DNA from 3 places in the Pseudoalteromonas sp. c7(2019) genome. Region 2 is predicted to be linked to each of the others. Evidence: predicted binding sites of a transcription regulator. Region 2 holds the regulator's gene; each other region holds the start of a gene.
What was found. Region 2 encodes sigma-54, which starts transcription at its own class of promoters, with help from an activator protein. Its sites were predicted from a motif close to GTTGGCACGNNNNTNGNNT; they were not measured.
Positions count from the first base shown of each region.

Region 1: GQR38_RS02130 (CsbD family protein) is a predicted target of sigma-54. The motif match lies at 2,111-2,129, and genes of this name have one in related genera.
Region 3: GQR38_RS15150 (BON domain-containing protein) is a predicted target of sigma-54. The motif match lies at 2,567-2,585, and genes of this name have one in related genera.

Region 1 covers NZ_WTKS01000002.1:55,341-59,560, forward strand. Annotated here, with positions in the region: gene GQR38_RS02125 (molybdopterin cofactor-binding domain-containing protein) at 1-1,797, shown strand, start outside; gene GQR38_RS02130 (CsbD family protein) at 1,866-2,063, opposite strand; gene GQR38_RS02135 (group II truncated hemoglobin) at 2,344-2,757, shown strand; gene hrpB (ATP-dependent helicase HrpB) at 2,841-4,220, shown strand, end outside.
Region 2 covers NZ_WTKS01000003.1:322,894-327,113, reverse strand. Annotated here, with positions in the region: gene rapZ (RNase adapter RapZ) at 1-531, opposite strand, end outside; gene ptsN (PTS IIA-like nitrogen regulatory protein PtsN) at 550-1,002, opposite strand; gene hpf (ribosome hibernation promoting factor) at 1,007-1,294, opposite strand; gene GQR38_RS05180 (RNA polymerase factor sigma-54) at 1,321-2,820, opposite strand; gene lptB (LPS export ABC transporter ATP-binding protein) at 2,890-3,615, opposite strand; gene lptA (lipopolysaccharide transport periplasmic protein LptA) at 3,612-4,157, opposite strand; gene lptC (LPS export ABC transporter periplasmic protein LptC) at 4,147-4,220, opposite strand, start outside.
Region 3 covers NZ_WTKS01000014.1:33,268-37,487, reverse strand. Annotated here, with positions in the region: gene GQR38_RS15170 (transporter substrate-binding domain-containing protein) at 1-35, shown strand, start outside; gene suhB (inositol-1-monophosphatase) at 89-892, opposite strand; gene GQR38_RS15160 (VOC family protein) at 1,169-1,585, shown strand; gene GQR38_RS15155 (LiaF domain-containing protein) at 1,624-2,292, opposite strand; gene GQR38_RS15150 (BON domain-containing protein) at 2,621-3,187, shown strand; gene GQR38_RS15145 (YqaE/Pmp3 family membrane protein) at 3,260-3,418, shown strand; gene GQR38_RS15140 (hypothetical protein) at 3,798-4,220, shown strand, end outside.

The DNA of each region.
Region 1 (4,220 bases), on a different contig from region 2:
CACGTTGTTACACACAGCTCAGGTAAATCGCTTACTTATAAAGATTTAATCGACTTAGCGCTTACAATAACGCCACCAGAAGCTGACAAACTAACGCTTAAAACACGCAAAGAATGGCGTTATATTAATACCGGCATGGCGCACATAGATTTAGCCGATTTAGTAACAGGTAAAGCTATATTTGCAGCCGATGTACGCGAACCACAAGCGCTGGTGGCTATAATTGAACGCCCGCCGGTAGTAGGCGGTGTTGTTAAGTCGTTTGATGCCAGTGCTACAAAAGCGATAAACGGCGTTATAGATGTTATTGAAATACCTGCACCAAAAGGCGCACCGCAGTTTCAGCCAAAAGGTGGCATTGCGATTATAGCTAAAAACACATGGGCTGCATGGCAAGGGCGTAAAGCATTAAAAGTCGTGTGGGATGATGGCAAAAATGGCGATTACAATTCAGAAGAATTTAAAAAGTCATTATTACAAACAGTACAAACTCCACAGGCAAACATACGTGATAAAGGCGATGCCATGGGCGTGTTGGCTAAATCGAGCAATAAATTGGTAGCTGATTATTACGCACCGCATCTTGCTCAAGCACCAATGGAGCCGCCTTGTGCAACAGCTATGTACAACAAAGACAGTGTTGATATATGGGCTGCTACGCAAAATCCACAAGCCGATATGAAAACAGTGGCGGCAATGCTTGGCATGGATGAGAGCAAAATTAATGTTCACGTTACCATGTTAGGAGGCGGTTTTGGGCGTAAGTCAAAACCTGACTTTTCAGCAGAAGCAGCTTACCTTTCAATGAAAGTAGGCAAACCTATTCGTGTGCAATGGACGCGTGAAGACGACATACAACATGGTTTTTACCATGCGGTTTCGGCTCAGCACATTGAAGCATCGCTAGATAAAAATGGCGCTATAGAATCTTATTTACACCGCACCGCGTTTTCACCGATCACCTCTACCTTTTCAGAAGGGGCGACTACGCCAGGAAGCTTTGAACTGCGCTTAGGATTTACCGATAACCCTATTAACACACCTAATATGAAGTTAGAAAACGGTGATGCGCCTGCTAAAGCACGAATTGGTTGGATGCGTTCTGTATCAAATATTTTTCATGCCTTTGCTATTCAGTCATTTATTGGTGAAGCAGCGCACAAAGCCGGTCGCGACCAAAAAGACTATTTACTAGACACTATAGGTCCGAGTCGTATTGTTGATGTAACAGAGCAAAATGCTACATACGATAATTACGGTGGCGATAAAGCGGTTTATCCTCTAGATATTGGCAGACTGCGCCATGTTATTGAAAAAGTAGCTGACATGAGTAAATGGGGGCGAGAGCTTCCTAAAGGTCGAGGTTTAGGCATAGCAGCACACAGAAGCTTTTTAACTTATGTAGCTACGGTAGTTGAAGTAGAAGTGTCGGATGCTGGCGATTTAAAAGTAATTAAGTCGTGGGTTGCCATTGATGCGGGTACGGTTGTAAACACCGACACCGTTAAAAACCAAACCCAAGGTGGCTCTATTTACGGTATTACAACTGCAATCAGCGATGGTATTACCTTTGATAAAGGGCGCGTACAGCAAAGTAATTTTCATGATTATCGCGTACCGCGTATGAGCGACGCACCTCTTGAGATTGACGTTGAAATTGTACAAAGCGATGCACCACCAGCAGGGGTAGGCGAGCCGTCTACACCAGTTTATGCGCCAGCATTATGTAATGCTATTTTTGCAGCGTGCGGAAAGCGTATTAGGCAGTTACCGATTGGTAACCAATTAAAAGCGTAGCTAAATAACCTACAGCTTAAACAAAAAAACCGCCAAATGGCGGTTTTTTTAAAAGCGGTTAACGCGGTTTAACGACCTTTTTCAAACTCATCAACTTCACGCTCTGCTTCTTCTTTAGATTTACCGTATTGCTGCTGAATTTTACCAACTAGCTCTGTACGGCTACCTTCAATTTTATCTAAATCGTCGTTGGTAAGATCGCCCCATTTTTGTTGAGCCTTACCTTTAAGTTCTTTCCAATTACCTTCGATACGATCGCTGTTCATAAGTTTATCCTTACTTTAGGTTAGTGAATTAACTGTCAGTTATAAAGTAGCAAGCCTTGTACCAAGGAATAATAATGGTTTTATTGTTTTTATTATCAGTTGGTTATATTTTTATGTTGAGCGATTTTGTTTTTAATATTGCGCTATTTATTAAAAAATATACATAGCAGCCTGTAATTATTGCTGACATAAGTTACGCCGCTTTGATGTAACTCATTCTTAAATTTTTGTTTTAAGCTAATATGCAGGTATTAAACAAAGTAGTTAACCTGAGTGAGTTATGAATACAAAAACGTGTGAATACGGAGTGGGTGACTGCTCATACAAAATGGCAGGTGAGTTAGCAGGTATTACACAATTGGTGAATGCGTTTTACGATAATATGGACGCTTTAAAAGAGGCTGAGCATATAAGGAGTATGCATTCAAAAGACTTATCGGCATCACGTAAAAAGCTCGCTTATTTTTTGTCGGGCTGGTTAGGTGGTCCTAAATTATACGCTGAACATTTTGGCAGTATTAACATTCCTCAAGCGCATAAACATTTACATGTAGGAATTGAGCAAAGTGATGCATGGCTTTTGTGCATGCAAAAAGCGGTTGATGAGCAACCTTATGAAGCACCATTTAAAATTTACTTAATGCAGCAATTACGAGTGCCTGCAGAGCGAATTAGATTAGTATCGGGTAGTTAATAGCAATTATTAATAAACATCAACCGCAGCTAGGCTTTGGTTTTTTGTTACAATGCCTGCAAAGCAATTTAGGGTAAATAGCTGTGCTGCCTGTTCAAGACATATATCAACAACTCGTTACTACATTACAAAGTAATCCTATTACGTTATTACAAGCGCCGCCTGGTGCGGGTAAATCTACGTGGTTGCCGCTGCAACTAATGCGCGATGGGCATTTTAAACGTATTGTAATGCTAGAGCCTCGCCGTTTAGCTGCTCGTAATATTGCCAGCTACCTAGCAAAGTGCCAAAACGAGAGTGTTGGGCAAAGTGTGGGCTTGCGGATTAGGGGCGAGAGTAAAGTAAGCGCTAATACGCTTCTTGAAATAGTTACCGAAGGCATGCTAACGCGCATGCTGCAAAACGATCCCGAATTAAGCGATATTGATTTACTGATATTTGATGAATTTCATGAGCGTTCAATTGCAGCCGATACCTCACTTGCCTTTGCGCTCGAGACCCAAAGTGCGCTGCGTGAAGATTTAACCATTATGCTTATGTCGGCAACTCTTGATACTGAGCGTTATACAGCGTTTTTTGACTGCCCTGTAATTCAATCAAGCGGTCGCAGCTACCCAATAGACGAAGTATACATACCCATAAAAGATGAAAGCCGTTGGCTTGATGCAATTCCTACCATAATAAAACAAGCACTTAATGAGCAAACAGGCAGTGCGTTGGTATTTTTACCTGGGCAATTTGAGATACTACGCGTGCAGCAAGCACTTAGCGATTTACCCAGTAACTGCCAAGTTGCAACGTTATTTGGCGAGCAAGATAAAACCAATCAGCAAGCTGCTATTGCTCCTGCACCAAACGGCATGCGCAAAGTAGTGCTTACCACCAATGTAGCCGAAACCAGTTTAACTATTGAAGGCATACGCATTGTAATTGACAGCGGCAAGCGCCGTGCAGCTACCTTTAATTTAAAAACAGGGGTTACTGAGCTCACAACACAAAGTATATCGCGCTCGTCTGCTGTGCAACGTGCAGGGCGTGCAGGGCGAATAGAGCCGGGCATTGTTTATCGAATTGGCTCAAAGCAAACCTTTGAGCGACGTAATAGCCACGACAATCCCGAAATACTCACATCAGACATAAGCCAACTTATGCTTGAGGCAAAGCAGTGGGGAGCCAGTATTGATGAGCTAACCTTGCTCGATAAGCCCACTGAGCAACAATGCGAGCAAGCAAGTAACCTGCTCAACATGCTTGAAGCTATTGATAGCAAAGGTAAGCTCACACCGCTTGGCAGTAAAATGTTAGGTTTTGGTGCTGATATTCGTTTGGCGCATATGCTATTAAAAGCACAAATACTTGATGACCAACTCCCTGGTATTTTTAGGCTCGCTATTTATTTAGTGGCATTACTTGAGAGCCGAGTAAACAGTGCAAACGAGTTGAGTTTAGCGTTGCATAGCCAA
Region 2 (4,220 bases):
TGCTTCTTTTGGTATACCGTATTTAAAACCAAACGATTCAAACGTGACAATCAGTTGCTTATCTTTTTTACCTAAAATCTTTTCACGAATAGATTCAGCAAGTTGATGAACACTCAAATCAGTCGTGTCTATCATAAAGTCGGCGCGGGTGATTAATACATCAAGTAATTCTTTTTCTTTTTTGATGGCTAAATCAAGAGGCAACGAGTCAATTGATAGTGGGTGTAATCTACGAGTTTCAGAAAAACGTTTGATCAATGTTTGATCGTCGCTATCTAAATAAAATAACGTAGGTTTTGCAAAGCCAGGCAAGTATTCAAGAATATCGTTAAATTCATCTTGTTGTTTAGGGATGTTACGCACATCAATGCTAACAGCAATTTTATCGTAGCTATCAGACACACTGCGAACTAATGAAGGAAGCAAGTTAACTGGAATATTATCTACGCAATAATAACCTAAATCTTCTACAACGCGTAAAGCAACCGACTTTCCAGAACCAGAACGGCCGCTTATGATAATTAACTCCATTTAACACCCTTTATAAAACTATGATTGATTGACAATAACTTGGTAAAGCTCAGTATCTGATTTTGCACTGCGTAACTGTTTACAAAAATCTTTGTTGTTTAGTTTATCAGCAATGGTTGCTAGAGTCTTTAAGTGCTGCTGGTTATCGCCATCTGGTACGATGAGTGCGACGAAAATATCAACAGGGCGATTATCGATCGCATCAAAATTTATTGGAGTTTCGCTAACGAGTACTAAAGCCAAAGGCTCTTCTGCACCGCTCATTCTTCCATGAGGAATGGCAATGCCACGCCCTATACCTGTACTACCCAATTTTTCTCTGCTCATTAAAGCATTAAGAATATCTTGTTGCGGTAAATACGGAAGTTTGTCGTGGGCAAGTTCGCTAATGAACTCTAAAATTCTTTTTTTGCTATTAAAAAGGACCGCAGCTTTGCTGCAGTCCTGGCATATAAGTGAGCTTAATTTCATCATATTAGTGTCGAGCAAGCTTCTCTTTGTGTTTAATTACTTGTCGATCGAGCTTGTCGATCAACGAGTCAATGGCGGCATACATATCTTGATGTTCTGTAGAGGCAAATAGCTCAGCACCGCTTACGTGTATGGTGGCTTCTGCTTTTTGATTTAATTTTTCTACATCGAGAATGACATGAACATTATTAATATGATCAGAGTGTCTTTCTAGCTTCGCAAATTTGGTATTAATATAGTCTCTTAGTGAATCGGTTAATTCTACGTGACGACCAGTTAAGTTTAGTTGCATAAGCATTACCCTCTTTTTTTTGCGTCTTAAATCAAACTTTTACGCTGATTTGACGGTGGAATAGCCAGAGATTCGCGGTATTTTGCGATTGTACGTCTCGCTACTTTAATTCCTTGCTCAGCCAATATATCCGCTATTTTGCTATCACTCAATGGTTTTGCTGAGTTTTCTGCTGCGATTAATTTTCGGATAAGCGCACGGATTGCTGTAGATGAACATTCACCACCGTTTTCGGTGCTTACATGGCTTGAGAAAAAGTATTTAAGCTCAAATATACCACGGGGTGTGTGCATATACTTTTGGGTTGTTACGCGCGAAATTGTTGATTCGTGCATTTCTACCATTTCAGCAACATCATTTAAAACCATTGGTTTCATGGCTTCAGGACCGTGTTCAAAAAAGCCTTGTTGTTGCTTAACAATACAATTTGTTACTTTTAATAGCGTGTCGTTTCTACTTTCTAAGCTTTTAATAAACCATTTAGCTTCTTGTAAATGCGAGCGAATAAACTGGCTGTCACCACTGGATTTTACAGTGCGAGACATTGCAGCGTATTGGCTATTAACACGAATTTTAGGCATGCTATCTGGGTTTAACTCAACAACCCAGCGGCCTTTAATTTTTTTAACTGACACATCAGGAATAACATACTCAGATTCTTCTCTTACAATAGTATCTGCAGGTTTAGGGCTAAGAGTATGTATTAATGTCATTACTTCTTTAAGCTCTTCTTCTTTGAGCTTAGTTTTCTTCATTAATGTACGATAGTCACGAGCAGCTAATAAATCAATATGCTCGGTTAAAATCATTTTTGTTTCATTAATGTAAGGTGTTTCTTTATCAAACTGGTTAAGCTGAATACACAAACACTCTTGTAAGCTACGTGCAGCAATGCCTACTGGATCAAACAGTTGGATGCGTTTTAATACAGCTTCAATTTCATCAAGTTCGACTTCGTTATCATCTTCGTTTTCTTGATTAAAGCTTTCTAAAATCTCTTCGCAGCTTAGTGTTAAAATACCTGAATCATCGACGGCTTCTACAATAGCAATAGCAATAGCTTCGTCTGTAGGGCTAAATGGCGTTAGTTGTAACTGCCACATTAGATACTCATGGAGCGTTTCAGTAGAGGCGCCTTGGTATATTGATTCGTCTTCAGGCATCGGACCCGATGATGCTGCTGGAGCGGCACTCATGTACTCATCCCAACTAACATCCATAGCCATGTCGTCACTTAGCGTGTCTTTTGCAAGTGCTTCACCACTATCTTGTTCGTATTCGCTTGGAGCATCATCGGCAGATGCGCTAACAGTTATGTCATCTGTATCTGCTTTTTGCTCGTTTTTACCTGCAGCGTCTTCTGAATAGTCTGCTTCTTCAACCTCTAATAGCGGGTTGCTGTCGAGAGCTTCTTGTATTTCTTGCTGGAGATCCAATGTACTGAGTTGCAACAAACGAATAGCTTGTTGCAGCTGTGGAGTCATTGTAAGTTGCTGGCCCATGCGCAGCTGTAGTGATTGCCTCATGTATCTCTAACAATCCTTTTATGTTGTTATAATTAATACTAGCAGATGCTTAAAGACATGGCGTAAATGTTACAGCCTAAATTGCTCGCCTAAGTAAACATCGCGTACTGTTTTATCATTTAATACGTGTTCTGGAGTACCTGATGCAATCAGCTCCCCATGAGAAACAATGTAGGCTTTTTCACAAACATCAAGGGTTTCTCTTACGTTATGATCGGTAATTAATACACCAATCCCACGATTTTTAAGATGTTCTATTATTTTCTTTATATCTAATACCGAAATCGGGTCAACACCTGCAAATGGTTCATCCAGTAATATAAATTTAGGATCTGCTGCCAGCGCACGTGCTATTTCAACACGACGACGTTCGCCACCCGACAATGCCATACCTTGGCTATCACGAATGTGTTGTATGCTAAATTCATCTAATAATTTATCGAGAGTGTCTTCTCTAGCTTGTTTATTTAACTCTTTGCGCGTTTCTAAAATGGCCATTAAGTTTTGATAAACAGTCAGCTTTCTGAATATTGAAGACTCTTGCGGTAAGTAGCCAATGCCTAATCTAGCACGACTATGCATAGGTAAAAGAGTAATATCGTTATCGTCTATCGATATTTTACCTTTGTCGCTAGGTACAAGTCCTACTATCATATAAAACGTGGTGGTTTTACCTGCGCCGTTAGGGCCAAGTAAGCCAACAATACTGCCAGCTTTGACTTCAAGGCCGACGTTTTTTACAACTTCACGGCCTTTATAGCTCTTTGCTAATAGCTCTGCTTTTAATGTGCTCATGGTTGACCTTTGTCGCTTTTTTTACTTTTTTTAGTCTCGATTGGTACTAAAATTGTGTGAACGCGGTCAGTTGAGTTTTCATCTTTTTCGGCACTGATTAGCTGCTGCTCTATATCGTAGGTAATGCTTTTAGCATTTATTTTTTGTCCCGCTTGCGATACTTGTGCATTACCAACAAGCGTTAAAAAACGCTTAGATACATCATAACGCACTTCGTCAGCACTGGCGCTCATAGTCGTGCCATCTGATTGCTTTTCTTCAAAGTGCGCAGGGCTACCTGTAGCAATTAATAATTGTTTATTATCACCAAGTTCATCGCGTTTATGTACTTCTAAGCGGTCGGCTGTGATACGGCGGTTACCGTGAATAATTTCAACGTTTTTCTCAAAAATCCCGACATTAGCTTTTAATTGACCTTCTTGCTTATCGGCGCTTATTGAAATTTGATTTGCAGTCGGTTGCGTGTTTTGCTCTGCAGCACTACTATTAAACGCTAGTATAAGTGTAGGAATAATAAGTGATTTTAATATTTTATTGGTCATAATATATGGTTCGCGTATGGTTAATTAGTTTTATCACTTCGGTTTTTAAGTCGGCTTCTAGGC
Region 3 (4,220 bases), on a different contig from region 2:
CGATAGAGATTAAGCTCGATAACCCTTATTTTTAGGCACAAAAAAAGGAGCCTGAGCTCCTTTTTAGCATGCTATTAATAGCATCAAATTAGCGAAGTAACGACTCAGTTAGTACTGGACGAATTTCACGAATAATTGCTTGAGTCAATTTTGGTGAACCACAGATAATATTGCCGCTGTGGTTATAGTTATTACCACCAGCGAAATCTACAACCATACCGCCCGCTTCTTTAACCATAAGTTCGCCTGCAGCAGAGTTCCAAGGTTTTAAACCAATTTCAAAAAATCCATCAACACGGCCAGCTGCAACGTATGCCATATCTAAAGCAGAACAACCTGCGCGGCGAATGTCTGCAGTGTGTACAAATAATGCTTTAAACGCTTCAGTGTATGCATCCATGTGGTTTTTGTTTTTGAAAGGGAAACCAGTAGCAAGTACAGTGCCTGCAAGAACCGTAGTTTTGCTAACACGTAGACGTTTGCTGTTTAACTGAGTGCCTTGACCGCGAGATGCAGTGAAAAGCTCACCACGAATTGGATCATAAATAACAGCTTGGTCTAAACGACCTTTAACTTTAAGTGCGATAGAAACCGCGTAATGAGGGATACCTTTGATGAAGTTAGTTGTTCCATCGATAGGATCTACAATCCATTGGTAATCATCATCCTTGCCTTTATGCTCACCTAATTCTTCACCAACAATAGAGTGAGTAGGGTAAGACTGTAAAATAGTGTCACGAATTACGGCTTCGGCTTCTTTATCAATGTTAGTTACTAAGTCGTTAGCGCCTTTTTGTTGCACTTCAACTTTTGATAAATCTTCACTTGCGCGAAGTAAAATTTTGCCTGCGTTGCGCGCAGCGCGAACCGCAATGTTTAACATTGGATGCATGGTATTACCTTTGGGTTGTAAAAGAACGTTTATATATTTCAGCCGGCGTATTTTAGCGACTTTTGACATAAAGTAAACAATAAACCCCAAATACTTATGTTTGTTTTTTATACAAGATTGAAAAATGTCTATATTTTTAAAAAATAATAATGAGCAATTAATAAGTCATTATGTTCCTTTGTGTGTTAATTAAATTGAATTAATTTTAAATAACGCTTTACCTAAAGTTAGCTTGAGGTTTTATCGTGCCCCTAACTTAATTGATAGGACAACATTATGTATTTAGAGCACGTAAACTTAGTCGCGAGTGATATAGATAGTATGCTTAAATTTTATCGCGCTGTATTTCCACATTGGTCGATTAGAAGTGAGGGCAGAGGCGATTGGCATGGAAAACCAAGACGCTGGGTACACTTTGGAGATGACACGCATTACATTGCGATAAGCGATCATGGTGAGGGTGAAAACAGAAACTTATCGGGCCATCAAATTGGTTTTGCACACTTTGCTTATGTAACTAATAATTTAAGCGCAGTAGTAATGCGCTTAAATAAAGTGGGTTTTACAGTAAGCAAGCAAGGTAGCGAGAATCCTTTCAGAAAGAATGTCTACTTTATTGATCCCGCCGGGTTTGAGGTGGAATTTGTAGAGTATTTAAGTGATGTACCAAGCGAGCGAAATAACGATTTATAATAAAATACTAAGCAGCACGCTAAAGTGCTGCTACTCAATTATAGTGAGCGGTTATTATTACCGGTGCCAAACTGGGTTTTTAGCTCATTTGCAAAGCTCATAAATTTTTCTTTAATTGTGCGCTTTATTTTTACTTCAACCGATCCCATAACTGCCTTTCCTTCAATATGAATAGTAGGACCTTGGCGTTTGTTAAGCGACACAGATTTATTTTCAAGACTACTTAAAATACAAAACATTTTAGACACTACATTTACATGCTCTGGTACGTAAATCTCATCACTACCAAAAATACAGTTAACGTGAATAGTTACATTTTGATGCGCAAAAATGGCATCGGTAAAATCTAGCACCACCGATCCCATAAAGTTACTCAAATATATATTCTTTGGCACGACCCACTGACCGCTTCGCTCGTTAGAGCCTAAAATGCTGCGTAATGTAAAATCATCATCACTGTTTTGTTGTGCACTATAATGTGGTGTAAATTGCGATTGTTTTTCTGCTTTATATTGCTGATCAGTATTAAGTGTTAAATCTTCTACTAAGGCTAAAAGAGCTTCGTTATTAGGTGCATCCATCGCGTTATCTAAGCGTCTCTCAAATGCATCAACAGAAATAACCCCATGACTGTAATTATAAATTAATTGATCAATTACTTGTTCGCGTACTTGCTCTATTGGGCGGTCTTCGACTTTTACAGACATGGGGCATTCCTTATTATATTTACTATTAATACAGCTCTTGATGTTTATATGCAAAGCACGCACCAAATATAATAACCTTAATTATCAATGATTTAATTTTAAATGATGTTTTATGTTTTGTTATATTAACGATAGATTAACCAAAAATGCAATTATCTAGTTATTTTCACTATTTGAGAAAGTTTTACCGAGTAGCCTGTAAATAGTTACACAGCTATAGATAGTGCCTTATCCCAAAATTACATCAAGTTATTGAAATGTATATATAAATAAAGTTGGCCTAAAGCTCGCATTAGTTAAAGTGTCTTTAATCAAAAGGAGAAAGATTATGAAAACATTTAACAAATCTATTATCGCAGCTCTAGTTCTTGGTACTACGGCTATGGGTGCCCAAGCAAACAGCTGGGAAAACGAAAGTAAAGATGCTTGGATTGATGGTAAGGCAGAAACAGTTCTACTTATGAACACTAATCTAAACAACTTTGACATTAACACTGATGTAAAAAATGGCAAGGTAGTACTTACAGGTAAAGTTAATAGCGAGCTTGATAAAGAGCTAGCAGAAGAACTTGTACTTAGCCTAGATGGCGTATCTGATGTTGAAAACAGCCTTACCGTTGTTAAAAGCATGGACACAAAAGATAGAAGCAAAGACATGATGGACGATGATGATAACGACTTAACGGACGCTAAAATCACCACTGTAATCACAACTCGCTTCCTGTTTGATTCAGAAGTTGGTGGTACAGACATCGATGTTGATACCGACAACGGTATAGTAACTCTGAATGGCTCAGTAGAGTCTGAAGCTGAAAAGCAGCTAGCAGTTAAAATTGCTAAAAATGCTGAAGATGTTCGTGACGTAGTTGATAAACTATCTATTATTGCTGAATAACACAGTATAGTTAAGGCCCACTAACACTGGGCTTTACGCCTTTTTAATGCTTAATTTAAATGGAGTTTAATCATGGATATTATTCGTATAATACTTTCAGTTTTATTGCCGCCATTAGGTGTATTTTTGCAAGTTGGCTTAGGTATGCATTTTTGGTTAAATATTGTATTAACACTGTTAGGTTATTTCCCAGGGTTAATACATGCAATCTACATTATTGCGAAAAAATAATGACAGATTATATATTGTGTAAGCCGACTACTGAGGTTTAACTAAATAAAAACTTCAGTACTGATCGGCTCACAATATCAGTTTTTAAAGTAAATATTTTTTATCAAAATCTAATTTTTAATTGACTCAAACTAAGTGATTTATTTCTTGTAACTCACTCCCAACATTCCCTCAGCCACACCTATCGTTTACTTCAATTAAGCTTTCTAACTAACAGCAGTGTTCTGATTCTGTATTGATGCCATTTAGGAAGTCTTTAACATTAGTTTGTTTATATATCTACAATACGCGATTAATTACTCTATTATTAAGTGGCAATATTACCATCACTTCTAGTGTTATCATTAAACCAAGTTTTTACGCATATTGAGGTAGCTAATTGAATATTCGACTTATACTGTCAGGCGTTGTGTCATTCGTTTTTTATTTTAGTTGGGCCTACTGGGCAAATAGTTCGGCAGATATTGCTAAATCTGTCACGTTTCAAGCTGCATTAGTACAAGGTTTGTATAGTGGATTTGTAACGCTGTTTTTTACTTTTATTTTAGAAAAGGTCGTCAACAAGTATAAGTCTAGTTATGTAACGCTTGCGTTTGTAACTCCAATTATTTGTATGTTTCATTCTAAAACACCACAAAACGTAGCAATACGACAAAGCTTCAATAATGCAATTAACTCTAGCGCCTCGTATTTAGGTAACAAAAAAATAGCAGGTGTACTTTTTGCGCCTATTATTCCGATTACTGTTCAATCGAGCTTAGTGATTATGGTGAATGTAATTAATCAGACACCTAATTTGGCA